3 regions of the Streptomyces sp. NPDC058457 genome follow, and region 1 is predicted to be linked to each of the others. Evidence: riboswitches for the same ligand, from Rfam matches in the RefSeq annotation. Region 1 holds a riboswitch; each other region holds the start of a gene.
What was found. Region 1 has a riboswitch for thiamine pyrophosphate ahead of ACFWPS_RS15340 (thiamine ABC transporter substrate binding subunit). Riboswitches for the same ligand answer to the same signal wherever they lie in the genome.
Positions count from the first base shown of each region.

Region 1 (9,907 bases):
CCTACGCGGGGCTTGAATACCTCGCCGACCCCGGAACCGGCGACAACACCACCAACACCACAGGGACCCCGTTCACCAGTTCCAAGTGGGGAGGCACTCCGGTCACGGACCTGCTCACCGGTGTCGATGTCACGACCGCCGGCGCCCCCACCCGCGGCATCGTCGGGAACGGCGAGATCGACTCACCGCGCGACAAGGCCTATCCGAGCGGCACGCAGATCGACGACGTGCTGCAACGCTCCGACGCCTCCGGCAGCCAGGCCTACGGCGAGATATCCGAAGGCATCTCCGCGAACCAGATCATGAGCGACTACGCCGACGGCACTCCGCCCAGGACCGGTCCCTCGCTCCTGTCCCGTATCGACCGCGACGTGCTCGACCAGCCGGGAATGGACAACGTCCTCATCTACGAAGGACTCGAAGACGTGCTGGAAGGCGGCCGCACGGACGTCGACCTGGAGACCAACGGCTATACCGCCCTCGTCCAGCAGCTCACCGCCTGGGACATCGGCACGACCGTGAGCACTCTCACCCCCTGCGACGGCTATGCCGGCGGTGGCACCTCGGCGTCGTCCCCCGTCAACGACCCCTGCAGCTCGACCGTCGACCAGTACCGCTCAGCGGTGAACGACTGGCTGCGCAGCTACAACCTCGGAGGGTGGTGGGACACTCCGCCCGTCTTCGTCACCGACATCGACTCGACCCTGGCCGCAGTCGACACCACGAACGGCGAGGAGAAGCTGGCGCCCGGCGCGGACAGCTTCGACCACGTCAATCCGAAGCCGGCGGGCATCGGTGCCATCGTCGGCGCCTACGACTCGCCGCACAACACCTGGAACCTGGACGACGGCGACGGCTACACCTTCGCCAACGACACCGCGCCCACCGACACCGCCTACGCGATGCCCGATCCCACCGTGGGCAACAATCCGCTCACCCTGAGCGGAGGCACCACCTGGACCAACGACACGACCCGTGGCGAGGTGCTGAGCCTCGACGGGACCAGCGGCTACGCCGCCTCCGGCAGCAGCGCGCTGAACACGACCGGCAGCTACTCGGTCTCCGCGTGGGTCGACATGTCCTCCCTGCCCGGCCACAACGCCACCATCGCCGCCCAGGACGGCAGCCAGACCAGCCCCTTCATGCTCCAGTACAACGACACTTACAACGGCACCCCGGGCTGGTCGTTCAGCCTCAGCAAGAGCGACACCGCGGGCGCCGGCTTCTGGAACGCCTACGCCGCCGGCGCCACCGCGGGTACCTGGACACAACTCCTCGGCACGTACGACGCCACCACCCAGACGGCCAAGCTGTACGTCAACGGCACCCTCGCCGCCACCGTCACCGGTGCCGCCTCCTGGAGTTCCTCCGGTGCCTTCACCGTCGGCCGGGGCCAGTACAACGGCGCAGCCACCGACTTCGTACCGGGCGCCGTCAGCCACGTCCAAGCCTGGAACTACGCCCTCACCCCTGAGGAGGCCGACGCACTGAACCGAAATCTGCTGTGACGCCGATCCAGCGCCATTGATCGCCCCGGCGCGGCCGGACGACTGAATTCTCCGGCCGCGCCGGGGCGGGCGTTGTACCCCGGAGCGCCACGAGAGCGCCAGCGGCGGTCCAGGGCTGACGCCTAGCATGGGCGGGTGCCTCCGACACCCGCCCAGCCGCAGCCCGCCCGACCCCGGCCCGCCCAGCCGCACCGCGCCGCCCGTGACCGTGAGATCGAGTCCCTCGCCGAGTTCGACGAGGTCGTCGCCGCGCACGGGACGCTCGCCCGGTACCGGCTCCAGGCCGTCGATCTGACGGACCGTACGGACGTCCTGCTGACCACCGACACCACCGGCGCCGTCTTCCTCGGCTGCCCGATGTCCGCCGAGGCCGCCGCCCGGGTCGGCGCGTCCGGCGCCCTGGTGTTCCCGCCGGTCCCGGACCTCCCCTTCGACCCCTACCGGGCCTTCGTCTACACGCCCGGCGAGCTGTTCGACTCGCTCGACGCGGGCTACGAGGCGACCCCGGACGCCCGCTCGTACGCGTGGTTCCAGCAGACCAGGGCGGACGGCGACATCTTCGGCTCGATGCTGCGCTCGATCCACGACGACGCGGTCTCCGACGCCCTGGACGAACTCCTCGTCGGCGCCCGGGTGGTGGGCGTGATGGGCGGCCACGCGATGGCGCGCTGCACGGCGGAGTACGCCGGTGCCGCCCGGCTCGGCCGGGAGCTGGCACGGGCCGGCTTCACCGTGGCGACCGGCGGCGGGCCGGGCGCGATGGAGGCGGCGAACCTCGGCGCCTACGCGGCCCCCTTCGACGACGGAATGCTCGACGAGGCCCTGGAACTCCTCGCCAAGGCGCCCTCGTTCCGGCCGTCGGTCACCGACTGGGCGCGCGCCGCCTTCGAGGTCCGCGAGCGCTGGCCGGACGGCGGCCCCTCGGTCGGCATCCCCACCTGGTTCTACGGCCACGAGCCGCCGAACGCCTTCGCCGCGCACATCGCCAAGTACTTCGCCAACGCCACCCGCGAGGACGGCCTGCTGGCCCGTTCCAACGCCGGTGTGGTGTTCCTGCCGGGTGCCGCCGGGACCGTACAGGAGATCTTCGACAACGCGACGCCCAACTATTACGAGTCGCGGGGCAAGCCGACCCCGATGGTGCTCGTGAACGAGGCGCACTGGAGCGAGAAGCTGCCGGCCTGGCAGCTGCTGACCTCGCTCGCGGGGGAACGCGCGATGGCGTCCCGTATCGCCCTCGTTGACCGGATCGAGCAAGCTTCACAGGCGCTGAAACGCCTCGCTGATTAATAAGCGAGCAAAGTCAACGCACGTGGACCGCATATGCATTGACACTACTTATGGAGCGCTTATAGACCTGTGAGCCTCCCGGGGATGCTGATGCCTCACCTCACCGTTGCGTCAACTCCCCCCACTACCCCCCGCAGTTATGCACTCAGTAAGGACAAACGTGTCCATATCCCGCCGCAGTGCACGTAGTTCCGTGCGCATCCTGGGTGTTGCCTCCGCGTCGGCCGCGCTGGTCCTGGGCGTGTCCAGCACCGCCCTCGCGTGCAACATCTCCGAGTTCTCCGCCGAAGCCACCTGCGACGGCTCCAACGGTGTCATCACCGTCACCGACCAGGACGCCACAGGTACTCCGGCGACCATCAGTGTCTTCCTCGAGACCAACGGCGCCGACGCCAAGCAGGTCGGCGACGCGAAGCCCATCAAGGGCACCAAGGAAGGTGCGACGGTCAGCTTCTCCGAGGACTGGGCGCCGAACGCCGTGTACCGTATCCGCGTCACGACCGACAACGGCAAGGTCGATGCGGACATCAAGGACAACCTGACCACTCCCTCCACCGCCTGCAAGGCAGCGGAGAGCACCAGCCCCTCCCCCTCGGAGTCGGCCACCCCGTCGCCGTCGGAGTCCGAGTCCACCCCGGCCGAGTCGGACTCCCCGACCCCGTCGGCCACGGACAGCAGCAGCACCGCCCCGGCGTCCACGTCGGACAACGCCCCGTCCCCGGCCGTCGGTGAGTCGAACCTCGCCGAGACCGGTGCCAACTCCAACACCGGCCTGATCGCCGGTGTCGCGGCCGCGCTCGTGGCGGTCGGCGGTGGCGCGGTCTGGTTCGGCATGCGCCGTCGTGGCGCGCACAGCGGTAACTGACGCACCTCACGCTCGTACACCGTCGAGGCCCGTCCCCGTATCCCCGGGGGACGGGCCTCGGCCGTACCCGCGCACGCGGTCAGTCCAGTACGACGGTCTCCGCCGCGTCGAACTCGACGCCCACCGCGTCCCCGGCCTCCGGTGCCTCCCGCAGCGCGCAGGCCGCCGCCAGGCGGGGGCCGCCGCCGTCCTGGGGCTGGAGGTGGACGGTGACATGGGTGCCCTGGAAGGTACGGGCGGCCACCGTGCAGGGCAGCCCCGCGTCGGCGGCGACCAGCCGTACGCCGGCCGGCCGTACGAGCAGGGTCCGCGTCCCCTGCCCGGAGCCCTCGGGCACCGGCACCTTCCCCCACGGCGTCACCGCGACCGTTCCCTCGACGGTCGCCGGGACCACGTTGTCGAAGCCGAGGAAGCGGGCCACGAACTCGTCCGCGGGCCGCTGCCAGACGTCGAGGGGCGTGCCGGACTGGGCGATCCGCCCGTCCCGCATCACCACCACCCGGTCGGCCAGTGCGAACGCCTCGCCCTGGTCGTGCGTCACGGCGAGCACGGTGGTGCCCAACCGCCCGAACAGCTCCCGGAGTTCGACCACGAGCCGCTCCCGCAGCGAGCGGTCGAGCTGCCCGAGGGGTTCGTCGAGCATCAGCAGCCGGGGCCGGGGCGCCAGCGCCCGCGCGAGCGCCACCCGCTGCTGCTCCCCGCCGGAGAGCCCGGCGACAGCCCGCCGGGCCGCCCCCGGAAGCCCCACCAGCTCCAGCAACTCGCCGACCCGCTCGGCCTGTTGTGCTTTCCCCGCACCGCGCATCCGGAGCCCGAAGGCCACGTTCCCGCCCACGTCCCGCTGCGGGAACAGCTGGTGGTCCTGGAACATCAGCCCGACCCCCCGCCGATGCGCCGGCACCCGCGTCTGGTCGTGTCCGTCGAGCAGCACCCGCCCGGAAGCCGGGGGTTGCAGCCCCGCGACCACCCGCAGCAGCGTCGACTTGCCGCTTCCGCTCGGCCCGAGCACACAGACCACCTCGTGCTCGGCGACCTCGAGATCGACGGCGTCCAGCACGGCCCGCCCGCCGAACCGCACGGTGGCCGCGTCGAGAGCCAGCAGCATCAGAACTCCCCCGTCCGGTCGGTCCGCAGCCGTTCGAGCACCAGCAGCGCCACCGCGCACACCACCATCAGAATCGTGGAAAGGGCCATCGCCTGGCCGTAGTTGAGATCACCGGGGCGGGACAGCAGCCGGGCCACGGCGACCGGCAGGGTCGGGTTGTCCGGCCGCGCGATGAACACCGTCGCGCCGAACTCCCCGAGCGACACCGCGAACGCGAACCCCGCCGCGATCAGCAGCGCCCGCCGCACCATCGGCAGATCGACCTCCCGCCACACCCGCCACGGCGCGGCCCCGAGCACGGCCGCCGCCTCCCGCAGCCGCTCGTCCACGGCCCGCAGCACGGGCAGCATGGTCCGTACGACGAACGGGACACCGACCAGCGCCTGGGCGAGCGGGACGAGGATCCAGGACTGGCGCAGATCCAGCGGCGGTCTGTCGAGCGCGATCAGGAACCCGAAGCCGACGGTCACCGCGGACACCCCGAGCGGCAGCATCAGCAGCGCGTCGAAGCCCCGGACCAGCCGCCCCGCGTCCCGCCGGGCCAGTACGGCGGCGGCGAGTCCGCCGATCACCACCGCGATGGCGGTGGCCGCGACCGCGTACTCCAGGGAATTGACCACCGACTCGATCGGCGCGACCAGGAAGGTCCCGCCGTCGGCGTCGCCCAGCGCCCGGTAGTACCCGAACCCCCCGTCCAGCGACCGCCGTACCAGCACGGCCAGCGGCAGCACGAGCAGGACGGCGATGGTGGCGAGGACTCCGGCGAGCAGCGCCCACTGCCCGGCCCCGCGCGGCCGGCGTGCCGTCACCGACGGGTCCACCAGCCGCAGCGCGCTCTCCCGCCGCCGTACCGTCCACGCGTGCACGGCGAGGATCGCGCCGACCGCGACGAACTGGACGATCGTGAGGACGGCGGCCGTGGAGAGGTCGAAGATCTCGGAGGTCTGCCGGTAGATCTCCACTTCGAGGGTGGAGAACGTCGGCCCGCCGAGGATCTGCACCACACCGAAGGAGGTGAAGGTGAACAGGAACACCATCAGCGCGGCGGCGGCCACGGCGGGCACGAGCGCGGGCAGCGTGACCTTCCGCCAGGCGCCCAGCGGGGAGGCCCCGAGCATCCGGGCGGCCTCCTCCTGCCGCGGGTCCAGCTGGGCCCACAGCCCGCCCACGGTCCGTACGACGACCGCGTAGTTGAAGAAGACGTGCGCCAGCAGGATGGCCCAGACGGTGGTGTCGAGCCGTACGCCCCACAACTCGTCCAGCAGCCCGCCCCGACCGACGAGCGCGAGGAAGGCGGTCCCCACCACGACCGTCGGCAGCACGAAGGGAACCGTCACCACGGCCCGCAGCACCTGCTTGCCGGGGAAGTCGAGGCGCGCGAAGACATGGGCGGCGGGCAGCGCGGCCAGCAGGGTCAGCGCGGTGGAGGCGAGCGCCTGCCAGGTGGTGAACCAGAGCACGTGCCGGATGTCGGACTGGCCGAGGACGTCGGCGATCCGCCCGAACCGCCAGACCCCGTCGGCCTTCAGGCCGCGCGTGACGATCGCCGCGACCGGCCAGGCGAAGAAGACGGCGAAGAACGCGACGGGCACGGCCATCAGCCCGAGCCGCGCCGCGCTCCCGCGCCTGCCGGCTGCTCCGGTTACTTCAGTACGAGTGACGTCCACGTCTTGACCCACTGGTCACGGCTGGCGGCGATCCTGTCGGGCGCCATGGTCTCGGGATCCTGGGCGGCGGGCCCGTACTTCGTGAACTCGGCAGGCACGCTCGCCCCCTTCACCACCGGGTACACGAACATGTTCAGCGGCATGTCCTCCTGGAACTCCCTGGAGACCAGGAAGTCGATGAGCGCCTTGCCGCCCTTGCTGTTCCCGGCGTTGCTCAGCAGCCCGGCGAACTCGATCTGCCGGAAGCAGGTGCCGGTCGCGACACCGGTGGGCGCGGTGCTGGGCTTCGGGTCGCCGTAGATCACCTCGGCGGGCGGCGAGGAGGCGTACGACACCACGAGCGGCCGGTCGCCGCCGGCCTTCTTCCCGCCGGCCGAGCCGGAGAACTCCTCGTTGTAGGCCTGCTCCCAGCCGTCGACGACCTTCACGCCGTTGGCCTTGAGCTGCTTCCAGTAGCCCTGCCAGCCGCTGTCCCCGTACTGCGCGGCCGAGCCGAGCAGGAACCCGAGCCCCGGCGAGGACGTGGACGCGTTCTCGGTGACGAGGAGGTTCTTGTACCGGGGCTTGACGAGGTCGGCGTACGACGTCGGCGGGGTCAGCTTGTGCTTGCTGAAGTACGCCTTGTCGTAGTTGACGCAGATGTCGCCGTAGTCGATGGGCGTGACCCGGTGCCTGGCCGCGTCGAGCTGGTACGCCGTACCGACCGTGTCGAGCCCCTTCGCCTCGTACGGCTGGAAGAGACCGTTGTCGAGGGCCCTGGAGAGCAGGGTGTTGTCGACGCCGAAGAAGACGTCGCCCTGCGGGTTGTCCTTGGTCAGGATCGCCTTGTTGACGGCCTGCCCGGCGTCACCGTCCTTGAGGACCTTGACCTGGTAGCCGGACTGCTTCTCGAAGTCCTGGAGCACGTTCTTGGAGACGGCCCACGAGTCGTGGCTGACGAGGGTGATGGTCTTTGACTCGGCCCCGCTTCCCGAGGACGAGGACGAGCACGCGGACAGCGTCACGAGCCCGAGCCCGACCGCCGCGGCCACGAAGGTTCTGGTGTGCATGGTGTGCACTGGTGTTCTTCCTCCTGGAGTTGACCAGGAAGAGACGCGGCCCTGCCCGCGGTGTGCGGGCAGGGCGCAACAGCTTGAGTGATGACCGAACTTCCTACCCAGAATGACCTGGGCGAGGTTCAGAGGGTCTGCGGCCCGGTTGCCGCACTCTCAGCGCTGTGGCGCTCCCCTGTCGGATTATGAAGATGTGTTGGCCAGATCCTACCGCTCGGTGCCTACGGCGGTTACCTCTCGGTCGCCGCGAGCTGACCACAGGCGCCGTCGATCTCCTGACCCCGGGTGTCCCGGACGGTGACGGGCACACCATGCGCCTCGATCGCCTCGACGAACGCCTTCTCGTCCTCGGGCCGCGACGCGGTCCACTTCGAACCCGGCGTCGGGTTCAGCGGGATGAGGTTGACGTGCACGGGCTTGCCCTTGAGCAGCCGGCCCAGCCGGTCCCCGCGCCAGGCCTGGTCGTTGATGTCGCGGATGAGCGCGTACTCGATCGACAACCGCCGCCCGCTCTTCTCGACGTACTCGAACCCGGCGTCGAGGACCTCGCGCACCTTCCACCGCGTGTTCACGGGGACGAGGGTGTCGCGCAGTTCGTCGTCGGGGGCGTGCAGCGAGATCGCGAGCCGGCACTTGAAGCCCTCGTCGGCGAACCGGTGGATGGCCGGGACGAGTCCGACGGTCGAGACGGTGATCCCGCGCTGCGAGAGCCCGAGCCCGTCCGGGGCGGGGTCGGTCAGCGCGCGGATGGCTCCGACCACCCGCTTGTAGTTGGCGAGCGGCTCCCCCATCCCCATGAAGACGATGTTGGACAGCCGCGCGGGCCCGCCGGGCACCTCACCGTCCCGGAGCGCCCGCATCCCGTCGACGATCTGGTGCACGATCTCCGCGGTGGACAGATTGCGGTCCAGCCCCGCCTGCCCGGTCGCGCAGAACGGGCAGTTCATCCCGCATCCCGCCTGTGAGCTGATGCACATGGTCACCCGGTCCGGGTAACGCATCAGCACCGACTCGACGAGCGTCCCGTCGAAGAGCTTCCACAGCGTCTTGCGGGTCGTCCCCTCGTCGGTCGACAGATGCCGTACGACGGTCATCAGCTCGGGGAACAGCGCCTCCCGCAGCTTGTCCCGCGAGGCGGCCGGGATGTCCGTCCACTGCTCGGGGTCGTGCGCGTACCGCGCGAAGTAGTGCTGCGAGAGCTGCTTGGCACGAAACGGCTTCTCCCCGACCTCGGCCACCGCGTCCTTGCGCTCGGCGGGCGAGAGATCAGCGAGATGCCGCGGCGGCTTCTTGGCTCCGCGCGGCGCGACGAAAGTGAGTTCTCCGGGCTTAGGCATAACCCAACCAGTGTCGCAGATCAACTGCGGTGGCCCGCGACCGTGGATTCGGCAGGGGTCCAGGGGCTCAGCGCACGGCGGTGGTGATGATGGCGAGGAGGGCGCCGAAGGGGTCGAGGAACATGGCGAAGCGGCCGATGCCCGGGGCCTCGGTGACCGGGATGAGGACGGTGGCTCCGGCCTCGGTGGCCCTGGCGAGCGTGGCGTCGCAGTCGGTCACCTCGAAGTACGGGTGCCATTTCGGCGTCGATCCGGCGTCGAGGTTGGCCTGGGGCAGTTGCATCAGCCCGCCGTGGGCCGCCGCCGGGCCGCCGCCCGCCGGGGTGAGGACCGTGTAGGTCAGTTCCGGGCCCATCGGCACATCGCGGGTCTGCCAGGAGAAGACCGACTCGTAGAACGATTTCGCCGCGCCGGCGTCGGTGGTGTACAGCTCCGTCCTGGCCAGGCTGCCGGGGACCGCGACGAGGTCCAGGCCCTTTGTGTCGCCCGGCTGCCAGACCGCGAAGTCCGCTCCGGTGGGGTCGACGAAGGCGGCCGCCCGCCCGAAGGCGAAGACGTCCGCCGGGGCGATCCGGACGCTGCCGCCCGCCTGTTCCACGGCCTTGGCGGTGGCGTCGGCGTCCGGGGTGTGGAAGTACACCCGCCAGGACGCGCTCGCGCCCGCCTCGGTGAGCGGGCCGATCCCGGCGACCGTTCCGCCGTCCTGTTCGAAGAAGCCGTAGCCGCCCGCCTCCGGTCCGGCCGACCGGTGCTCCCAGCCGAAGACGGCGGAGTAGAAGGCGGCGCTCGCGTCAGTGTCGGGGGTGCCCACGTCGAGCCAGTTCGGAGCGCCGGGAACATACTGGGTTGTCAGCATTGCGGGGTCCTCCTCGGCCGTCTGCGGCCGCCTTCGCTCACCAGGTCACGGGCAGCGTACGCGGTCCCCGGATCAGGCCCTGGCGCTGGAACTCGACCTCCTCGGGGGGTACGGCCAGGCGGATGCCGGGGAAACGGGAGAGCACCGAGCCGATCATGGTCTCGGCCTCCATGCGGGCCATGATCGCGGCCATGCAGTGGTGGGGGCCGTGGCCGAAGGCCAGGTGG
Region 1 is NZ_JBHXLU010000015.1:121,364-131,270, forward strand. It holds gene ACFWPS_RS15315 (LamG-like jellyroll fold domain-containing protein) at 1-1,508, shown strand, start outside; gene ACFWPS_RS15320 (LOG family protein) at 1,644-2,798, shown strand; gene ACFWPS_RS15325 (LAETG motif-containing sortase-dependent surface protein) at 2,959-3,663, shown strand; gene ACFWPS_RS15330 (ABC transporter ATP-binding protein) at 3,743-4,768, opposite strand; gene ACFWPS_RS15335 (ABC transporter permease) at 4,768-6,366, opposite strand; gene ACFWPS_RS15340 (thiamine ABC transporter substrate binding subunit) at 6,411-7,484, opposite strand; TPP riboswitch at 7,567-7,674, opposite strand; gene rlmN (23S rRNA (adenine(2503)-C(2))-methyltransferase RlmN) at 7,718-8,824, opposite strand; gene ACFWPS_RS15350 (VOC family protein) at 8,892-9,680, opposite strand; gene ACFWPS_RS15355 (cytochrome P450) at 9,718-9,907, opposite strand, start outside.

Region 2 (9,907 bases), on a different contig from region 1:
GGCGGGCATCAGAGACGTGGCCGCCGCCGCCGGAGTCTCCATCACGACCGTCTCCGACGCCCTGAACGGCAAGGGGCGGCTCCCGGATGCCACCCGCCGCCATGTCAGAGAGGTGGCGGACCGGCTGGGGTACCGTCCGTCGGCCGCCGCCCGCACCCTCCGTACCGGCAAGTCGGGACTCATCGGCCTGACCGTGACGACGTACGGGGATGAACCTTTCACCTTCACCGAGTTCGCGTACTTCGCCGAGATGGCGCGGGCCGCCACCTCGGCCGCGCTCGCCCGCGGCTACGCCCTGGTGATCCTGCCCGCGACCTCGCGCCACGACGTGTGGTCGAACGTCGCCCTGGACGGCACGGTCGTCATCGACCCCTCCGACCAGGACCCGGTGGTCAGCGAACTGGTGCGGCAGGGCCTGCCGGTGGTCTCCGACGGCCGCCCGGCCGGCTCGCTCCCGGTCACCGCCTGGGTGGACAACGACCACGAGGCCGCCGTCCTCGGCATCCTCGACCATCTCGCCGACGCGGGCGCCCGCCGGATCGGCCTGCTCACGGGCACCACGACGGACACGTACACACACCTGTCGACCACCGCCTACCTGCGCTGGTGCGAGCGCGTCGGCCAGGACCCGGTCTACGAGGCCTACCCGGCGCACGACCCGTGCGCGGGCGCGGTCGCCGCCGACCGGCTGCTCGCCCGTCCGGACCGCCCCGACGCCGTCTACGGCCTGTTCGACCCCAACGGCACCGACCTGCTCGCCGCCGCCCGCCGCTACGGGCTGCGCGTCCCCGACGACCTGCTCCTGGTGTGCTGCAGCGAGTCGACCGTGTACGCCAACACCGAGCCGCCCGTCACCACGCTCTCCCTGAAGCCGCGCCGCATCGGCACGGCGGTGGTGCAGCTGCTCATCGACGCGATCGAGGGGGTCGAGTCGGACCAACCGGTCGAGCAGGTGATACCGACCGAACTGATCGTGCGTACCTCCTCCCAGCGACGCACGCAGCGCACCACGGTCAGCCCGCCGCGGGCACCGGAGTAGGAGTAGCACGAGCGTGCGAAGAGCGGGGCGGCGCAGCTGCCGGGCGGCGTCGGACGACGGCCGGCAGCTGAACGGCGGGGGGTCGAACCCCTGCCCAACCGGGGCGAAAGCCACGCTGAACCGGAGTCCTGCCCGGATTCACCACCCCTGGGTCATCACACGGCGCGACGGGCATTCCTATGATGGGCCCACGACACCGCGGGCCGCTGCGACCAGGCAGTCCGAAGCGGTGCAGATGCGGCGCGATGGTGGAGGGGTCTGATGACTCAGGGGGCCGGTCAGGGACCCGAGGCGGAGCGGACGGCGACGTTGCGCGACTTCCGGGTGCCCGGGTACGTCAACGAGACCGGTCCGTACGCCCCCAGCACCCACCCCGGCGACGTCGTCCCGCCACTCGACGACATGTACCCCGAGGGGTATCCGGACGGGTACACGCCCACCCAGCGCGACCTGCCCGTCATCAACCGCGGCGACACGCTCCAGACGCCGGTCGAACCGGCCGCCGGCCCTGCCGCGCAGCCTGCGGACGGCCCCGGCCCGCTGTACGTCGTCGGTGACGTGCACGGCTACTTCGACGAGCTGTTCGCCGCGCTGCGCGAGCAGGGCCTGATCGACGCGGACGGGCAATGGTGCGCGGGCACCGCCCGGCTGTGGTTCCTCGGCGACTTCACCGACCGGGGTCCGGACGGTATCGGTGTCATCGACCTGGTGATGCGGCTGTCCGCCGAGGCGGCCGCGGCCGGCGGCTACTGCAAGGCCCTCATGGGCAACCACGAACTGCTGCTGCTCGGCGCCAAGCGGTTCGGTGACACGCCCGTGAACTCCGGCGCGGGTACGGCCACCTTCCAGGCGGCATGGCTGCTCAACGGCGGCCAGAAGACCGACATGGACCGGCTCCAGGACCACCACCTCCAGTGGATGGCCCGCCTGGACGCCGTCGAGGAGGTCGACGGCTATCTGCTGGTCCACTCCGACACCACCGCCTACCTCGACTACGGCGACTCGATCGAGGCGGTCAACGACACCGTCCGCGAGACCATCACGCGTAATGACGCGGACGAGGTGTGGGATCTGTTCCGCAAGTTCACCAAACGCTTCTCCTTCCGCGACGAGGGGGGTGCAGACGCCGTCCGTTCCCTTCTCGATACGTACGGCGGCACCCGCATCGTTCACGGACACAGCCCGATTCCCTATCTGCTGGGGGAAGTCGGCTCCGAGGAGGGCGAAGAGGGCACCGGCCCCGTTGTGGCGGGACCGCACGTCTACGCAGACGGGCTCGCCATCGCCATGGACGGCGGCGTGACCATGGCCGGAAAGCTGCTGGTGAGGCAACTTCCGCTGGACAACTGAGCGTTCGCCGGGCTGTTCCGACCCCCCGACGTCACACGCGGGCAACCCCAATTTCCGGCAACCCCCTGTCACCGCGTGCCGTAACGGCTCTACCATCGGTTTATCCGTAGCAGGCTCCCCTCCGTTTCTGCCCGACGGTTCGCCGGCGTGCGAGCCACAAGCCCTACGGAGCATCGGGGGATGCACATGAACAGCGTTCCGCAGCACCTGCACAGCGAGGACCGCCAGGAATACGAGCGGATCCTCGATGAGGCGCTGCGCTCCGCCCAGTACCGTCCCGAACTGGCCGGTATAGGCCAGCGTTTGAACACCGAACAGCTGCGCACCATGGCGCTCAACGCCACCGCACTGATCACGGCGGCCGCGGCGACCGAGTACCAGCACTATGTGAAGGTCCGCGAGGAACTGCGCAATCCGGCGCGGTCCACCCCGGCCGCCGTCCACGAGTCCGGCTCCGCAGAGCCGGGCACGGGCGGCGCGATGGGGCTCGCCACCACCCTCGGCGAGGCCGCCGAGACCACCGGCGCCGGAGGCTTCGCCCTCGCCCTGGTCCTGGCGCCGGTGCTCGCCGGCACCGCCGCAGCGATCTTCCTGCTCGTCGGCTACGTCCTGAAGATGCTGGACCCGGCCCCGGCGTTCGCCCAGACCATGCTCACCGCGGGCTGGGTGTTCGGCGTGGTGACCGCGGCCGCCATCATCATGGCCGGCGCGGGACTGCTGCTCACCGCACTGCGCAACAGCCCCTCGCTGGAGGCCGGAGCCTACGGCGAACCCGGCGGGGAGGTGGCCAAGGCCCGGGAGGCCTGGCGGGACGCCCTGCTGGAGCGCGGCATCCTGCCCTTCCTGCGGGAAGCACTGGCCACCGACACCGGCACGGCCGGACTGCGCCACACCGCCCCGTCGAGTCCGGCGGGCCGGATGCCACGACTCGGTTACGACCGTCCCGGCTTCAGCACCGACGACGGTACCGCCCCCGCCCCCCGCCCGAGCTTCACCAGCCCGGACTACACCAGCCCGGACTTCGGAGGCCCGGAACACCAGCCGGAATGACCCGGCTTGCGCCCCCGGCCAGGGGGCGCAGGCCGGACACCCGGTCTACGAGGCCGCGCCGGGGAGCCGGCGGGCGGAGCGCCCGTCGAACTCCTCCCGCGCCGCCTGCATGGCGGCGACGTTCGCCTGCGACCAGTCGGTGATGCGCTGCACGAGCCCGCCCGCCTCCTGGCCCAGCCGGGTCAGCCGGTACTCCACCCGCGGCGGCACCGTCGGATACACCGTGCGGGTCAGCAGTCCCTCCCGCTCCAGCGCGCGCAGGGTCTGCGTCAGCACCTTCGGCGTCACACCGTCCAGCCGTCTGCGCAGCTCCGCGAACCGAATGGGCCGACCGTCCGCAAGGGCCACCAGCACCAGCATGGTCCACTTGCCGGCGATCACGTCCAGCACGGCACGGGTGGGGCAGTCGCGCAGGAAGACGTCCACGCCGCCGTGTTCTCTCAGGTCGAAGCCGGTATCCATGAGGAACCTCGATATCAGGAAAGTGCCTACTTCCACAGGACAGTTGCCGGGACCGAGCATGGAACGCGCCGCGACCGCCGCGCCCCGCCGCCACCCGCCGCCACCCGCCGCCCGCCGCCCGCCGCCCGCCGCCCGCCGCCGAGGAGCCTTGGTCTGATGTCCGTCCGTATGCATGCCGTCGTCCAGTCCGTGTTCGGTGGTCCCGAGACGCTGGAGTACGCCGAGACCGGCATACCGGAACCGGGCCCCGGCGAGGTGCTGCTGCGGGTCGCCGGGGCCGGGGTCAATCCCGGCGACGCGGTGCTCCGCTCCGGCCGGGTGCCGGAGCTGGTCGAGCTGCCGTGGACGCCGGGCAACGATGTCGCCGGTGTCGTCGAGCGGGCAGGCGAGGGCGTGACACGGTTCGCCCCGGGCGACAGGGTGTACGGCATGCTGCCGGTCTCCCGGCGCGGTGCGTACGCCGAGTTCACCGCCGCATCGGCCGAGGCGCTGGCCCCTGCTCCCGGGAACGTGGATCTGGCGGTCGCGGGTGCCGTCCCCCTGGCCGCGGTGACCGCCTGGCAGGCGCTGGCCGTGCTGGCGCGGGTCCGGCCCGGTGACCGAGTGCTGATCCATGCGGCGGCCGGTGGCGTCGGCCATGTCGCGGTGCAGCTGGCCAAGGAGCTGGGGGCGTACGTCATCGGCACCGCCCGGGCCGGCCGGCACGACCTGCTGCGCGGGCTGGGTGCCGACGAGCTGATCGACTACACGACCACCGGCTTCGAGTCCGCCGTGGCTCCGGTGGACACGGTCCTGGACCTGGTCGGCGGCTCCTACGGACCGCGCTCCCTCGATGTGCTGCGCCCCGGCGGCCTGCTCGTCGGTGCGTCGATCGACCCGGGAACGGACGAACTCCAGGCGGCCGAGCGCGGGATGCGCTACGTATGGGTCACTGCTGCTCCCTCCGGTGAGCTGCTGGAACGGATCACGGAACGTATCGAGGCGGGCCGGCTGCGGGTACTCGTCCAGGACACCTACCCGCTGTCCGAGGCCGCCGAGGCCCACCGCGCGATCGAGGCCGGCCGCACCACCGGAAAACTCGTCCTGGTCCCATGAGAGGCACTACCGTCCCCCTGTGACGGTCCGTCCATGAAGGTCCGTCACAAGGTGCGCGTGGTCCGCTCGACGGTGACCACCCGAACTCGCCGCGTACGTGCTGGCCCACGTCGAGGCATGGCGAGCCCGATAGCCGGGGCAGTGTGCCGGAGCCCGCTTCCCGAACCGCCGGCACACTCCCGGGCCCGCCCTCAGTCCGCGATCGGCAGATACACCCGGTTGCCCGCGGCCGCGAACTCCTTCGACTTCTGAGCCATCCCCGCCTCAACCTCGGCCCGACTCCCGCCGTGCTCGCGACGGATGTCCTGCGAGATCTTCATCGAGAACAGGTTCGGGCCGGAGTCACTCGCGGAGCCTGGGATGAGGCTGTCGTCGTATCCCCTTCAGGATGGCCCCCAGCTTGTACGCCGACTCAAACTGAGCACTCCTCGGACAGTCGGACGGTACGGTTCACACGTGCATTGATCTTCTGAGCGGCGGCCAGGGCCCCGCAGACGGGTTGAGGCGACTCCGGCAGGCGGGGCCGCCTGACAGGCGTAGCCGTCACTACTTCACCGGAGATCACGCAATGGCTGCTCAGCAGCTCATCACCTACCGTGCGTTCGTCGAACTCGCCACAGCTGACCACCACGTTGTCGGGCTCGTGCTCAAGGGATCTCAGGCCCATGAAGGCATGCCGACGAGGTACTCCGATCACGACCTATACGTCGTCGTCGCTGACGACGCAGCAACGGATCTCACTCGGTTCGCCGACCATCGCACAGCCGAGCTCGACCTCGTCATCCTCCCGCTTGCTGAATTCCGGACTGCAGGAATGCCTGGCTTCGAACGCTACGCCCTGGCCCGCTCCCAGATCGTGCTCGACCGGCTCGACGGAGGCATTGCCCAGATCCTGGCCGCCAAAGCCCGGCTCGGCGTCGATGAGGCTTTCCGGGACGCCGGAGAGTGGCTCGACGCCTACACCAACTCTGTCTACCGCTCCGTCAAGAACGACCGCGATGGGCATCCCTTCGCCGCCCGCCTCGACGCTGCCGACAGCATCGGTAGTCTGTTGGAGTTGCTCTTCGCGCTCGACCGGCGCCCCCGTCCGTACAACAAGTACCTGGAGTGGGAACTCGCCCGCTACCCGCTGCCCGGTTGGGACACCGATTCGCTGCTGGACACCTTGGCCCGCATCTCAGCAACAGGCGAGGTGCCCTTGCAGCGGAGCCTCTTCGGCCGTGTCGAGGCAGCGGCCCGACGTGCAGGGCACGGCGCGGTTCTGGATGCATGGGGCGAGGACCTGAACCTGATGCGTCCGCAATAGCAGCTGCCGATTCACCCACTGACTCCAGCGAGTTTCGTCACAGGCCAACGGCGTGAAGCTCTGACGTGGCGGTGCTCCCAACCTTTCCCTCAAGGGAGCACCGCGTCACGGCGTCAGTCGGCGATCGGCAGGTAGACCCGGTTCCCGCTCGCCGCGAACTCCTTCGACTTCTGGAGCATCCCCTCCGCGATCTCCTCGGGCGACGCCCCCTCGGCCGCCGCGCCACCGAACCGCTCTGTGATGCTTTGGCTAATCTTCATCGAGCAGAACTTCGGCCCGCACATCGAGCAGAAGTGGGCCGTCTTCGCCGGCTCCGCCGGAAGTGTCTCGTCGTGGAACTCGCGGGCCGTGTCCGGGTCCAGGGCGAGGTTGAACTGGTCCTCCCACCGGAACTCGAAGCGGGCGTCGGACAGCGCGTCGTCCCACTCCTGTGCACCCGGGTGGCCCTTGGCGAGGTCGGCCGCATGGGCGGCGATCTTGTAGGTGATGACGCCGGTCTTGACGTCGTCCCGGTTGGGCAGGCCCAGGTGCTCCTTGGGCGTGACGTAGCAGAGCATCGCCGTGCCCCACCAGGCGATCATCGCGGCACCGATACCGGAGGTGATGTGGTCGTACGCCGGCGCGACGTCCGTGGTCAGCGGGCCGAGCGTATAGAACGGAGCTTCATCGCAGATCTCCTGCTGAAGGTCGATGTTCTCCTTGATCTTGTGCATCGGGACATGGCCCGGGCCCTCGATCATCGTCTGTACATGGAAACGCTTCGCGATCCGGTTGAGTTCCCCGAGCGTGCGCAACTCCGCGAACTGCGCCTCGTCGTTGGCGTCCGCGATGGAGCCGGGGCGCAGACCGTCGCCCAGGGAGTACGTGACGTCGTAGGCGGCGAGGATCTCGCAGAGTTCCTCGAAGTTCTCGTACAGGAACGACTCCTTGTGGTGCGCCAGGCACCAGGCCGCCATGATCGAGCCGCCGCGCGAGACGATGCCGGTCTTGCGGTTGGCGGTGAGCGGCACGTACGGGAGGCGCACGCCCGCGTGGACGGTCATGTAGTCCACGCCCTGCTCGGCCTGTTCGACGACCGTGTCCTTGTAGATCTCCCAGGTCAGTTCCTCGGCCCTGCCGTCGACCTTCTCCAGGGCCTGGTAGAGCGGCACCGTACCGATGGGGACGGGGGAGTTGCGCAGCACCCACTCGCGGGTGGTGTGGATGTTGCGGCCGGTGGAGAGGTCCATGACCGTGTCGGCGCCCCAGCGGGTCGCCCAGGTCATCTTCTCGACCTCCTCCTCGATGGAGGAAGTGACCGCGGAGTTGCCGATGTTGGCGTTGACCTTCACCAGGAACCGCTTGCCGATGATCATCGGCTCGATCTCCGGGTGGTTGACGTTGGCGGGCAGTACGGCCCTGCCCGCCGCGATCTCCTCGCGGACCACCTCGGGAGAAACGTTCTCGCGGACGGCCACGTACTCCATCTCCGGGGTGATCTCGCCCCGGCGGGCGTACGCGAGCTGCGTCACCGCCTCGCCGTCCCGGCTGCGGCGCGGCTGGCGCGGGCGGCCCGGGAAGACCGCGTCCAGGTTGCGCAGGCCACCTCGCGGCGAGGTGTGCTTGATCCCGTCGTCCTCGGGACGGACGGGCCGGCCCGCGTACTCGGCGGTGTCGCCGCGGGCGGTGATCCAGTTCTCCCGCAGCGGCGGCAGGCCCCTGCGGACGTCGGTCTCGACGAGCGGATCGGTGTACGGGCCGGAGGTGTCGTAGAGCGTGACCGACTGCCCGTTGGTGAGGTGCACCTGACGGACCGGCACCCGGAGGTCGGGGCGGGAGCCCTCGACATACCCCTTGTGCCAGCCGATGGACTTCCCGGCCTCCTGGGGCGTTTCGCCCATAATGGGCTGTTCGTCCTGGCTGAAGGCAGGCGTGCGCGCGTCCTTGTTGGTCATGAGACCTACTCCCTACGCCGGCATTACCCGGTAACAGGTTCGGCGGTCGACGCAGCGGCTTCCGTCGGGCGGCGTTTCCTGTGAAACATCACTCGTTCCACGTGAAACGTCGCGAATACGGAGGTCAGCGCCCTCTCAGCCCGGTGCTCCGAGCTCCCGCGTGTGCAAAGGTGCCTCCACGCTAGCGTCAATTCGGGCGCGGTGAACAGAGGGCCCCTGCCGTTCTTGCGATGATCGGGCGGTGACCTCGACACAGCAGCACCCCTATCCGCCCCCAGACCCGCGGCGCGGCAACGGCGCCACGCAGGGCGGCGGATCCGGCCACGGGGGCCATGGTGCCGGTGACGGACACATCCACGGGCAGGGCGAGCCGTACGACCAGGGGCACGCTCTCAGCCACGCCCGCCATCACGACAACGGCCAAGCCCACGGCCACGGGGAGGCCCATGGCCATTCGCCCGGTCCGAGTACCGGCCAGAGCGGCTCCGGGCCCGGCGGTGGTCACGGCCACTCGCACGGACACAGCCACAGCCACGGCCCTGCCGCGCCCGTCTCCAAGCATCTGCGCAAGGTCATCGCGGCCATCCTGATCCCCTTCACCGCCGCGGTCGTGGTCGGCCTGGTGGTGCTGTGGCCCGGCGGTGCCCCGTCGCACGAGCGCACCGGCGTCGGCTTCGACCGCCAGACGCAGGCGGCGACGGTCACCAAGGTCGTCTCGGTCAGCTGCAAGTCGGTCAACGCCTCCGGCGGCGGCTCGACCGGAGACACCTCCACCACCGACGGCACTTCCTCGAAGGAGGAGGGCGGCACCTGCAAGAAGGCCACGGTCCGGGTCGACGTCGGCAAGGACAAGGGCCGTACCTTCACCGAGATCGTGCAGCCCGATCAGTCGCGGCAGTTGCACGAGGGTGAGAAGGTCGTGGCCGCGTACGAACCCTCCGCACCCAAGGACCTGCAGTACTCGGTCACCGACGTGAACCGGAAGTTCCCGATGGCACTGCTGGCCGGGATCTTCGCACTCGCCGTGGTGGTGGTGGGCCGGCTGCGCGGTGTGATGGCGCTGGTCGCGCTGGCGGTCAGCTTCCTGGTGCTGACCCTGTTCATCCTGCCGGGAATCCTGCAGGGATCGAACCCGCTGCTGATGGCGGTGGTCGGGTCGAGCGCCATCATGCTGATCGCCCTGTACATCTGCCACGGGCTGTCGGCCCGGACCTCGGTGGCGGTGCTCGGCACGCTGGTCTCGCTGTGTCTGATCGGCCTGCTCGGCTCGGAGTTCATCGACTGGGCCGCGCTCACCGGCAACACCGACGACAACACCGGCCTGATCCACGGCCTGTATCCGTCGATCGACATGAGCGGTCTGCTGCTGGCCGGTGTCATCATCGGCTCGCTGGGTGTCCTGGACGACGTGACGGTGACCCAGACCTCGGCCGTCTGGGAACTGCACGAGGCCAACCCGACGATGGGCTGGCGCGGGCTGTACCGGGCGGGCATCCGCATCGGCCGTGACCACATCGCGTCCGTCGTCAACACCCTCGTGCTGGCTTATGCGGGTGCCGCGCTACCGCTGCTGCTGCTCTTCTCGATCGCGCAGAGCAGTGTGGCCACGGTCGCCAACAGCGAGCTGGTCGCCGAGGAGATCGTGCGCACCCTGGTCGGCTCGATCGGCCT
Region 2 is NZ_JBHXLU010000010.1:6,187-16,093, forward strand. It holds gene ACFWPS_RS10925 (LacI family DNA-binding transcriptional regulator) at 1-1,039, shown strand, start outside; gene ACFWPS_RS10930 (metallophosphoesterase) at 1,301-2,389, shown strand; gene ACFWPS_RS10935 (hypothetical protein) at 2,570-3,439, shown strand; gene ACFWPS_RS10940 (winged helix-turn-helix transcriptional regulator) at 3,485-3,901, opposite strand; gene ACFWPS_RS10945 (NADP-dependent oxidoreductase) at 4,058-4,996, shown strand; partial or broken gene ACFWPS_RS10950 (phosphomethylpyrimidine synthase ThiC) at 5,188-5,379, opposite strand; gene ACFWPS_RS10955 (hypothetical protein) at 5,565-6,302, shown strand; gene thiC (phosphomethylpyrimidine synthase ThiC) at 6,416-8,236, opposite strand; TPP riboswitch at 8,229-8,406, opposite strand; gene ACFWPS_RS10965 (YibE/F family protein) at 8,478-9,907, shown strand, end outside.
Region 2: another riboswitch for thiamine pyrophosphate. It lies ahead of thiC (phosphomethylpyrimidine synthase ThiC); the one in region 1 lies ahead of ACFWPS_RS15340 (thiamine ABC transporter substrate binding subunit).

Region 3 (9,907 bases), on a different contig from region 1:
GACAGCAGGGGCGGGACCTTGGTGAACTGCCCGGTGTTGATGTACCAGACGCCGGCGCCCGCCCCGAAGACGATCAGTACGGCGACGACCAGCGTCAGCAGCCCGCGCCGGGACCGACGGCCCCCGCGCCGCCGGTCGGATGGGGGTGCCCCCGCGCGAGCGAAGCCGAGCGTGGGGGAGGGCGGCGCCTCGAACCGGCTGGTCCGCAGCACCCCCTCGTCCTCCTCGTTGACGGGCAGGGGGCGGGGCACGGTGAGCGACCGGGGTATGACACTGGTCCGGTCCTCGGCGATGTCATGCGCCTCGGTCAGCGCCTGCGGCGGCACGGCGTCCAGCTGCTCGGCGCCGAGCGCGCTCCGCGCCTGCCGCAGCAGGGCGAGCAGCGCGACCGCGTCGTACGGCCGGACCTCGGGGTTGCGGGCGGTGCCGAGGGCGACCAGCTCGTCCAGCTCGTAGGCCAGCCCCGGCACGACGGCGGACGGCGCCGGCACGTCCTCGTGCAGATGCTTGTACAGGATGATCGCGGGCGAGTCCCCGTCGTGCGGCTTCTGCCCGGTGAGCATCTCGTACAGCACGACACCGCACGCGTACACGTCGACGCGCGGATCGGCGGTGCCGTTCTCGACCTGCTCGGGCGCGAGGTAGGCCACGGTCCCGAGCACGGCCCCCGTCGTACTGGTGACGCTGTCCACGGACCGCACCAGCCCGAAGTCCGCGACCTTGACCCGCCCGTCGTCCCCTATCAGCACGTTCTCGGGCTTCATGTCCCGGTGCACGAACCCGGCGCGGTGCGCGGCGCCCAGCGCGGCCAGCACCGGCTCCAGGATGTCCAGCGCGGCCCGCGGCTGCAGCGCGCCGCGCTCGCGCAGCACGTCACGCAGGGTGCAGCCGGCGATGTACTCCATGGCGAGATACACGTACGACCGGTCGGCCCCCTGGTCGTAGACCTGGACGACGTTCGGGTGGGCCAGCCGGGCGACCGACTTGGCCTCCCGGATGAACCTCTCCACGAAGGACCCGTCGGCGGCGAGCGCCGGGTGCATCACCTTCAGCGCGAGCACGCGGTCCAGCCGGATGTCCAGGGCCCGGTACACCGTGGCCATCCCGCCGACGGCGATCCGCGCGTCGACGCGATACCGGCCGTCGAGCACCTGCCCGACGAGGGGGTCCTGAAGGGTCGTATCCACCCAGCGAGTGTACGAGGACCGACTGACAGCCCCACAGGTGAGACCGCTTTCCCCCGGGGACTGCAGCGCACCTGTGACGCTTCGCACCTGGCTGAAATATGCACCTACCCACCCGCGACCGCCGACACCGACCGGCCTCGGGCATGCTTTCTCCCCCTTCCCGCAGCCGCCGACGGTGCTCGGCCCCCACGGGAGAGTCCCGCTTCTCAGCAGACGGTTTCGGGTGGTGCGTGGGTGGGAGACGAGGCGGGAGCGGGCCGGCGCTCAGAACGCAGGACGCTCGGGGTCCAGCACGGCCAGGCCCTCCGCAGGAGACGACGCCTCCGCGAGGTACCGACGGGGAATCCGCCCCGCCAGCCGGGCCAGCCGCCCCGCCTCCACCCCGGCCCGCATGGCGTGAGCCATCCGCTCGGGATCCTGTGCCCGCGTCACCGCAGACGCCAGCATCACCCCCGCACACCCCAGCTCCATCGCCAGCGCCACGTCCGACGCCGTACCGGCTCCCGCGTCCAGAATCACCGGCACCCGCGCGTGCTCGACGATCAGCCGGAAGTTGTGCGGGTTGCGGATCCCGAGCCCGGACCCGATCGGCGACCCGAGCGGCATCACCGCGGCGCACCCCACGTCCTCCAGCTTCCGGGCCAGCACGGGATCGTCGTTCGTGTACGGCAGCACCGTGAACCCGTCGTCCACCAGCGTCTCCGCCGCGTCCAGCGTCTCGACCGGATCCGGCAGCAGCGTCCGCTCGTCGGCGATGACCTCCAGCTTGATCAGCGAGGTCCCCAGCGCCTCCCGCGCCAGCCGGGCCGTCAGCACGGCCTCCCCGGCGGTGTAGCACCCCGCCGTGTTCGGCAGCACCCGGATCCCGAGCCGTTCGAGGACCGACAGCACGGATCCCCGTACCCCCGGGTCCACCCGCCGCATCGCGACCGTGGTCAGCTCGGTCCCGGACGCGACGAGCGCCCGCTCCAGCACCTCCAGGCTGGGCGCACCCCCGGTCCCCATGATCAGCCGGGAGGAGAAGGTCGTACCCCCGAGGACGAACGGGTCGTCGGCCATGGCTCAGCCTCCCTGTACGGCGGTGAGGACTTCCACGCGGTCGCCTTCGGCGAGCCCGGTCGCCGCCCACTGCCCGCGCGGTACGACGGTCTCGTTGACGGCCGCGGCCACCCCGGAGGGCGCGGCGGTGAGGGACTTCACGAGCGTGTCGAGAGCGGTGCCCGGGGCGATCTCCCGGCGCTCCCCGTTGACGGAGATGGTGACGGAGATGTTCATGCGGTCTGCTCCACAAGGACGGCGCCGAATCGCCTCGGCGTGAACGGACGGGCTTCCTCCGGCAGCTCGCCGCCGGCCAGCAGCTCCGCCATCACGTCCCCCGTGACCGGCGTGAGGAGCACCCCGTTGCGGTAGTGCCCGGTGGCCAGCAGCAGCCCGTCGAGGCGGGTCGGCCCGAGCAGCGGCGCGTTGTCGGGGGAGCCGGGGCGCAGCCCGGCCCGGGTCTCGGTCAGGGGCAGTTCGGTGATCCCGGGCACCAGCTCGTGCGCGTCGCGCAGCAGCTCGTACACCCCGCCCGCCGTGACCGTCGTGTCCCAGCCGAGCTCCTCGCTGGTCGCGCCGACGACCAGTTCGCCGTTCTCCCGGGGCACCAGGTAGACGTTCCCGCCGCGCACCACGGCCCGTACGGTCCGGCTGAGGAACGGCGCGTACCGCGCGGGCACGGTCAGCCGCAGCACCTGCCCCTTCACCGGCCGCACCGGCGGCAGCACGTCGTCCGGCACGCCCGCCAGCCGCCCGCTCAGGCTCCCGCCGGCGAGCACCACCTGCCCGGCACCCAACGTGTCACCCGCACGGGTGCGGACACCGGCGGCGCGTCCCCGTGCCACCTCCAGGCGCTCGGCCCAGTCGCGGTGGAGGACCACCCCGGTCCGCTCGCACGCGGCCACCAGCGCGGCCGCCAGTCGGCGCGGGTCGATCTGGTGGTCGCCGTCGACCCGCAGCCCGCCGCGCACGCCCGGCGCGAGCATCGGCTCCAGGCGCCGGCACTCGCGCCCGGACAGCCACTCGGACTCCAGTCCCGACTGCTGCTGGAGCGCGTGCAGCTCACGCAGATGGGCGCGGTCGTCGGCGTCCAGCGCGACCGCGAGCGTGCCGCAGCGCCGGTAGCCGAGGTCGTGGCCGGTGAGCTCGGTCAGCTCGGCGGCGAAGCTCGGATAGCGGCGCGCGGAGGCCAGGTTGAGCCCCAGCAGGGTCTGCTCGCCGTAGTGCAGTTCGGTGACCGCGGCCAGCATCCCGGCCGCGACCTGCGCGGCCCCGCCGCCGGGCGCGGGGTCCACCAGGGCGGTGGCGAGCCCGCGCTGCGCGGCGCGCCAGGCCGTGACCAGGCCGATGATTCCGCCCCCGATGACGAGGACGTCGGACGTACGTGAGGACATGGGCGTCCAGCCCCTCCCTTCGCCGGCATGACCCGGATCAGGTTCGTACGGTCGGAGGCCGCCAGCCTCCCTCTCAGCCCGGTGCGTCCGGGCTCCCGCGTGTGCTTCCCCGTCACCCTAGCCCGCGGAGCTCCGCCCTTGTAAGACGGCCTCGGACCGCGCTGTGGAACAGGTCACTCGCCGCGCCCCTGACTGACTCTTTGTCAGTTGTCTATCGTTCTTCTCCATGGTGACTTGTCTATGGTGATCAGGTGAGCGAGCAGACGCAGGGACGGAGCACGTCACAGACGCGGCGCGTGGTCGTCGTGGGCGCGGGCATGGCCGGGGTGCAGACCGCCGTCGCCCTGCGCGAGCGGGGGTTCACCGGCACCGTCACGCTGATCGGCGCCGAGCCGCACCAGCCGTACGACCGGCCGCCGCTCTCCAAGGCCGTGCTGCTCGGCAAGGCCGAGGGCTCCGCCTTCGAGGTCGACTTCGAGGCGCTCGGCATCGAGCTGGCACTCGGCCGCGACGCGCTGGGCGTGCGCACCGCCGACCACGAGCTGGACACCGAGGCCGGACCGGTGCCGTACGACGTCCTGGTCCTCGCCACCGGCGCCGAGCCGATCACGCTGCCCGGCACCGAGGGGGTGCCCGGCGTCCATCTGCTGCGCACCCTGGACGACGCTGAGCGGCTGCGGCCCGTGCTCGCCCGGCAGCACGACATCGTGGTCGTCGGCGCGGGCTGGATCGGCGCCGAGTTCGCCACCGCGGCCCGCGAGGCCGGCTGCGCGGTGACGGTCGTGGAGGCCGCCGACCGCCCGCTCGCGGGAGCGCTCCCGGCCGAGGTCGCCGCGCCCATGACCGCCTGGTACGCGGACAGCGGCACCGAACTGCGCACCCACGCGCGCGTGGCCGGCGTCGAGCCCGGCGCGGTGGTGCTCGACGACGGCTCGCGGCTGCCCGCGGGCGCCGTCGTGGTCGGTATCGGGGCCCGCCCCGCCACCGCCTGGCTGGCCGGCTCCGGCATCGAGCTGGGCACCCACGGCGACGTGCTGGCCGACGACCGTCTGCGCACCGGCGTCCCGGACGTCTACGCGGTCGGCGACTGCGCCTCCTTCCCGTCCGGCCGTTACGGCGAGCGCCTGCTGGTCCACCACTGGGACAACGCCCTCCAGGGCCCGCGCACGGTCGCCGCCAACATCCTCGGCGAGTCCGACGCGGTCTACGACCCGGTCCCGTACTTCTGGTCGGAGCAGTTCGGCCGCTTCGTCCAGTACGCCGGCCACCACGCCGGCGCCGACCGCCTGGTGTGGCGCGGCGACCCTTCCGGCCCGTCCTGGAGCGTCTGCTGGCTCCGCGAGAGCCGCCTGGTCGCTCTGCTGGCGGTAGGCCGCCCCCGGGACCTGGCGCAAGGCCGCCGCCTGATCGAGGCCGGCCGTGAAATGGACCCGGAGGCCCTGTCCGACCCCGCCCGCCCCTTGAAAAACGCGACTGCGGCGCCCCTTTAGGGGCGCGGGGCTGTACCGATATGCGGCTGCGCCGCGTGGGCGCGACCAGCCCCTACGGCGCCGCACCCGAACGACGACACATCCCGCCCCCACCCATCGCGGCCCACCCGGCAGAACGCCTACCCTTGACCCCGTGACCGAGATTGACGCAAACATCGATGCTCTCGTCCCCGCCTGGCTCACCCTCCCCGACATCGCAGAGATGATGGACGTCGAGGTGACGCGCGTGCGGCAGCTGGTCAAGGAGGGCCAGCTCATCGCCGTCCGCCGTGGTGAGAACAAGGCACTGCACGTTCCCGCCGCCTTCATCGACGGGGACAAGGTCGTCAAGGGCCTGACCGGCACCCTGACGCTTCTGCGGGACGACGGCTTCACCGACGAAGAGATGCTGGAGTGGCTCTTCACTCCCGACGAGACCCTGCCCGGCACCCCCGCACAGGCGCTCAGCGAGAATCGCGGCACGGAGGTGAAGCGCCGCGCCCAGGCGCTCGCCGTCTGAGGCACGTCTGAGGCAACCAGTACCGAACCGACGGGGGACACCGATGACCGACACCGCCCGCGCCCAGCTGGCCGATGCCCGGCTCTACCTGTGCACGGACGCCCGTAAGGAGCAGGGCGACCTCGCCGGGTTCCTGGACGCGGTCCTGGCGGGCGGTGTCGACATCGTGCAGCTGCGCGACAAGGGCATGGAGGCCGCCGAGGAGCTGGAGCACCTCGCCGTGTTCGCCGACGCCTGCGCCCGGCACGGCAAGCTGCTCGCGGTCAACGACCGCGCGGACGTGGCCCACGCCGCCGGTGCCGACGTGCTCCACCTCGGCCAGGGCGACCTGCCGGTCCCGGCCGCCCGCGCGGTCCTCGGCCCGGACGTCCTGATCGGCCGGTCCACGCACGCCGAGTCCGAGGCCGCCGCGGCCGCCGTGCAGGACGGCGTGGACTACTTCTGCACCGGCCCCTGCTGGCCCACCCCCACCAAGCCCGGCCGCCCCGCCCCCGGCCTCGGCCTGGTGCGGTACACCGCCGCGCTGGGCACCGACCGCCCCTGGTTCGCCATCGGCGGCATCGACCTCGGCAACCTCGACCAGGTACTGGACGCGGGTGCCCGCCGGGTGGTCGTGGTCCGCGCGCTCACCGCGGCCGACGACCCGGGCGCGGCGGCGGCCGAGTTCGCGAAGCGCCTGCGGTCGCGGTGACGCGCAGGGGGTCGCTGTCCGGAAACTTGTCCAGTATCCGGACGCGAGCTCGACAATTCGGGCAAATATCCCGAGTTCGGTTGGGTGGCCGTCCGCCCCTGGCTAACCTGCGGGTATGGCCCTAGGAACCGCATCGACCAGGACTGACCGCGCACGCACCGTGCGCGACATGCTCGCCACCGGCAAGAACACGTACTCGTTCGAGTTCTCGGCGCCGAAAACCCCCAAGGGCGAGCGGAACCTGTGGAGCGCGCTCCGGCGGGTCGAGGCGGTCGCCCCCGACTTCGTCTCCGTGACCTACGGCGCCGGCGGTTCGACCCGCGCGGGCACGGTCAAGGAGACCCAGCAGATCGTCGCCGACACCACGCTCACCCCGGTCGCCCACCTCACCGCGGTCGACCACTCGCTGGCCGAACTGCGCAACATCATCGGCCAGTACGCGGACGCCGGGATCCGCAACATGCTCGCGGTGCGCGGTGACCCGCCCGGCGACCCGATGGGCGACTGGGTGGCGCACCCGGAAGGCCTGACCTACGCGGCCGAACTCGTCCGGCTCATCAAGGAGTCGGGCGACTTCTGCGTGGGTGTCGCCGCCTTCCCGGAGATGCACCCGCGCTCCGGCGACTGGGACGCCGACGTCCGGCACTTCGTCGACAAGTGCCGCGCGGGCGCCGACTACGCCATCACGCAGATGTTCTTCCAGCCCGAGTCGTACCTTCGCCTTCGTGACTCGGTCGCCGCGGCCGGCTGCGAGACCCCGGTCATCCCGGAAATTCTGCCCGTCACCAGTGTGAAGATGCTGGAACGGCTGCCCAAACTCAGCAACGCCGCCTTCCCGGACGCCCTGAAAGAGCGGATCCTCACAGCGAAAGACGATCCGGCGGCGGTACGCTCCATTGGCATCGAATACGCCACGGAGTTCTGCGCCCGGCTGCTGGCCGAGGGAGTGCCAGGACTGCACTTCATCACGCTCAACAACTCCACGGCGACGCTGGAAATCTACGAGAACCTGGGCCTGCACCATCCCCCGCGGGCCTAGACCGGCCGCACCGGAGTACGACACACTGCGTAGCGGTCACAGGAGGAGGGGCGTACATGGGCTGGACGGTCCTCTACGTAGCGTTCGGCATCGTCGCGCTGTGGTTGCTCGGCGAGGTGCTGCTGCAGTACAAGGCGCGGCTGCGCTGGCGACTGCTCGCCTTCGTCGGCTTCCTCGGGGTCGTGTTCGGTGTCCTGATCCCCTCGGTCATCGTGATCGGTGTGGGCGCGATCGCGTTCGCGGTCGGCCAGACCTACGTCACGCTGTCGTTCCGCCGCGGCTTCGAGGCCGGCTGGGCGGTCAAGCGCCCCGGCACGGACGGTGACGAAGGCCTGACCAAGCGCCGCCGCGGCGAGCCGGACGAGGACGCTGGCCTGGAGGCCACCGACCCCGACGCGGCCGACGCCGCCTACGCCGAGCAGCAGGGCGCCTACGCCACGGGCAGCATGCCGTCCTACGGCGGTGACGACTACGAGCGTGACGACGTCTTCACCCCGGCGGCCCGCACCATGGAGCCCGGCGCGGCCGAGTCCAGCACGGTGTACGAACCGCAGCCGATGCCCGAGGACACCGGCTCCTACGGCGTCTACCGAGACGCCGGCTACGCGGCCACCGGCGACCAGCAGGCCGCCTACGCGACCGCCGGCCAGGACCAGGCGTACGCCGCCCAGGGCACCGACCAGAACTACGCCTACGACTACTCCGGCTACGGCCAGCAGCAGTACGGCTACGACACGGGCGCCCAGCAGCAGTACGCCAACTACTCCGACCCGTACATCGGCAACAACCAGACCTACGGCGGCACCGGGTACGACCAGTCGTCGTACGGCACCCAGCAGTACGACCAGCAGGGGTACGCCCAGGGCCAGTACGGCACCGGCGGCTACGGCGAGACCCCGGCGGGCGGTGTCTGGGTACCGCAGCAGCGCGCCGACGAGACCTACGGCGGCGAACTCCCGCAGGAGCAGCCGTACCCCTACCAGGGGCAGGGCGACGACGGGCAGGGGCAGCAGCAGGGCCAACAGCAGGGCAACGGGTACGACGAGCAGCAGTACCGTTTCTGAAGCGGCCCCGAAGAGCCCGGCTCACTGCGAGCCGCGGAACTCCGGCCCCTCCACGATCAGCCCCGCCACCAGCGCCCCCGACATACCCGCATGCGGAAGCCCACCGCCGGGGTGCGACCGGCCGCCCACCCGGTACAGGCCAGGCAACCGGGTGGTGTTGGCCGGGTGCAGAAAGCGGCCCTCGCCGCCCGCGAGGGCCGGAGCGGAGATCCCCCCGGACCCGGTGGTGGCCGTGTCCCGTTCCGGCAGTCGCGTCTCGTGCCAGATCAGGCGCTCCCGCAGCCCCGGAACGGCGGTCTCGGCGGCTTCGAGGAGGAAATCCGTGTAGGCCCCGACGGTGCTCTCCCGCTCCCAGCCGGCCTCGGCCGACAACACCGCCGACAGCACCACGGACTCGTGGTCGTCGTCCGGTCTGAGCGCCGGGTCGTCGGGGCGCAGCACCGTCACGGTGGGGCACACCGGCCGGTCGCCGCCGGGTGAGGCCAACAGGTCCAGCTCGGTCTCCTCGTCCGGGGCGTGCACGATCGTGCGGTGTGCGGCACCGGCCTCGCGCCCGCCACGCAGCGCCAGCAGCACGGTGAAGCGGCCCGGCCGCGCCGCCTTCCGGTCGGCCCGCACATCACCGTCGGCGTCCAGCGGGCACCCCGTCCGCCGGGTGAGGGCGTCGAGCCGCACCGGATCCACTCCGGCCACCACATGGTCGACGTCGATCACACCGCCTCCCCCAGAGCCGAAAGCCTGGGAGGTGCCCCCAGCGAGCTCCACCCCCGCCGCGCGGCCGTCCTTCGCCAGCACCGCCGTGACCTCTGCGCCGAACACGAACTCGACTCTCCGGCGCACGCACCGCTCGTACACCGCGCGCGCCAACTCCCTTGTGCCACCGCGCACATACCAGGTGCCGAAGGCATGCTCCAGATACGGCAGGACGGCCGCGCTCGCCGGAGTGTCACGGGGGTTGAGGCCGTGGGCGAGCGCATGGCTGTTCAGGAGGGCGGCGAGGCGCTCGTCGCGCAGCTCCCAGGCGCCGATCTCGGCGAGCGTGGCCGCCCGGCGGGTGCGCAGCAGCTTCTTGTGCGGCACCGACGGGTACGGCTCGCGCTCGGCCAGCACCTGCCAGTTCGGCCACAGCGGTTCCTCCAGGAGCGGGCGCCTGGTGCGGTCCCAGGCCTCCCGGGCCCGCACCAGGAAGTCGCCCCAGCGCTGCCCGGCGCCCGCCCCGAGGGCCTCGTCGAGGGCGGTGACGACGCCCGCGCGGGACGCGTTCGGCAGCGAGACCGCCGTGCCGTCGGCGAAGACGTGCCGGGCCGACGGGTCCACCTGGACCAGCTCGACACAGTCCTCCAGCGGCTCCCTGCCGGTCTTGACGAACAGGTCGCGGTAGACGGCGGGCAGCGGCAGCAGCCCGGGGCCGGTGTCGAAGGCGAACCCGTCACGCTCGAACCGGCCCACCCCGCCGCCGTACGTGTCCGTCCGCTCGTACACCGTCACCCGGTGGCCCGCGACGG
Region 3 is NZ_JBHXLU010000071.1:52,102-62,008, forward strand. It holds gene pknB (Stk1 family PASTA domain-containing Ser/Thr kinase) at 1-1,187, opposite strand, end outside; gene ACFWPS_RS39120 (thiazole synthase) at 1,452-2,246, opposite strand; gene thiS (sulfur carrier protein ThiS) at 2,250-2,462, opposite strand; gene thiO (glycine oxidase ThiO) at 2,459-3,619, opposite strand; TPP riboswitch at 3,617-3,728, opposite strand; gene ACFWPS_RS39135 (NAD(P)/FAD-dependent oxidoreductase) at 3,871-5,109, shown strand; gene ACFWPS_RS39140 (Rv2175c family DNA-binding protein) at 5,243-5,608, shown strand; gene thiE (thiamine phosphate synthase) at 5,652-6,299, shown strand; gene metF (methylenetetrahydrofolate reductase [NAD(P)H]) at 6,415-7,338, shown strand; gene ACFWPS_RS39155 (hypothetical protein) at 7,395-8,402, shown strand; gene ACFWPS_RS39160 (phytoene desaturase family protein) at 8,424-9,907, opposite strand, start outside.
Region 3: another riboswitch for thiamine pyrophosphate. It lies ahead of thiO (glycine oxidase ThiO); the one in region 1 lies ahead of ACFWPS_RS15340 (thiamine ABC transporter substrate binding subunit).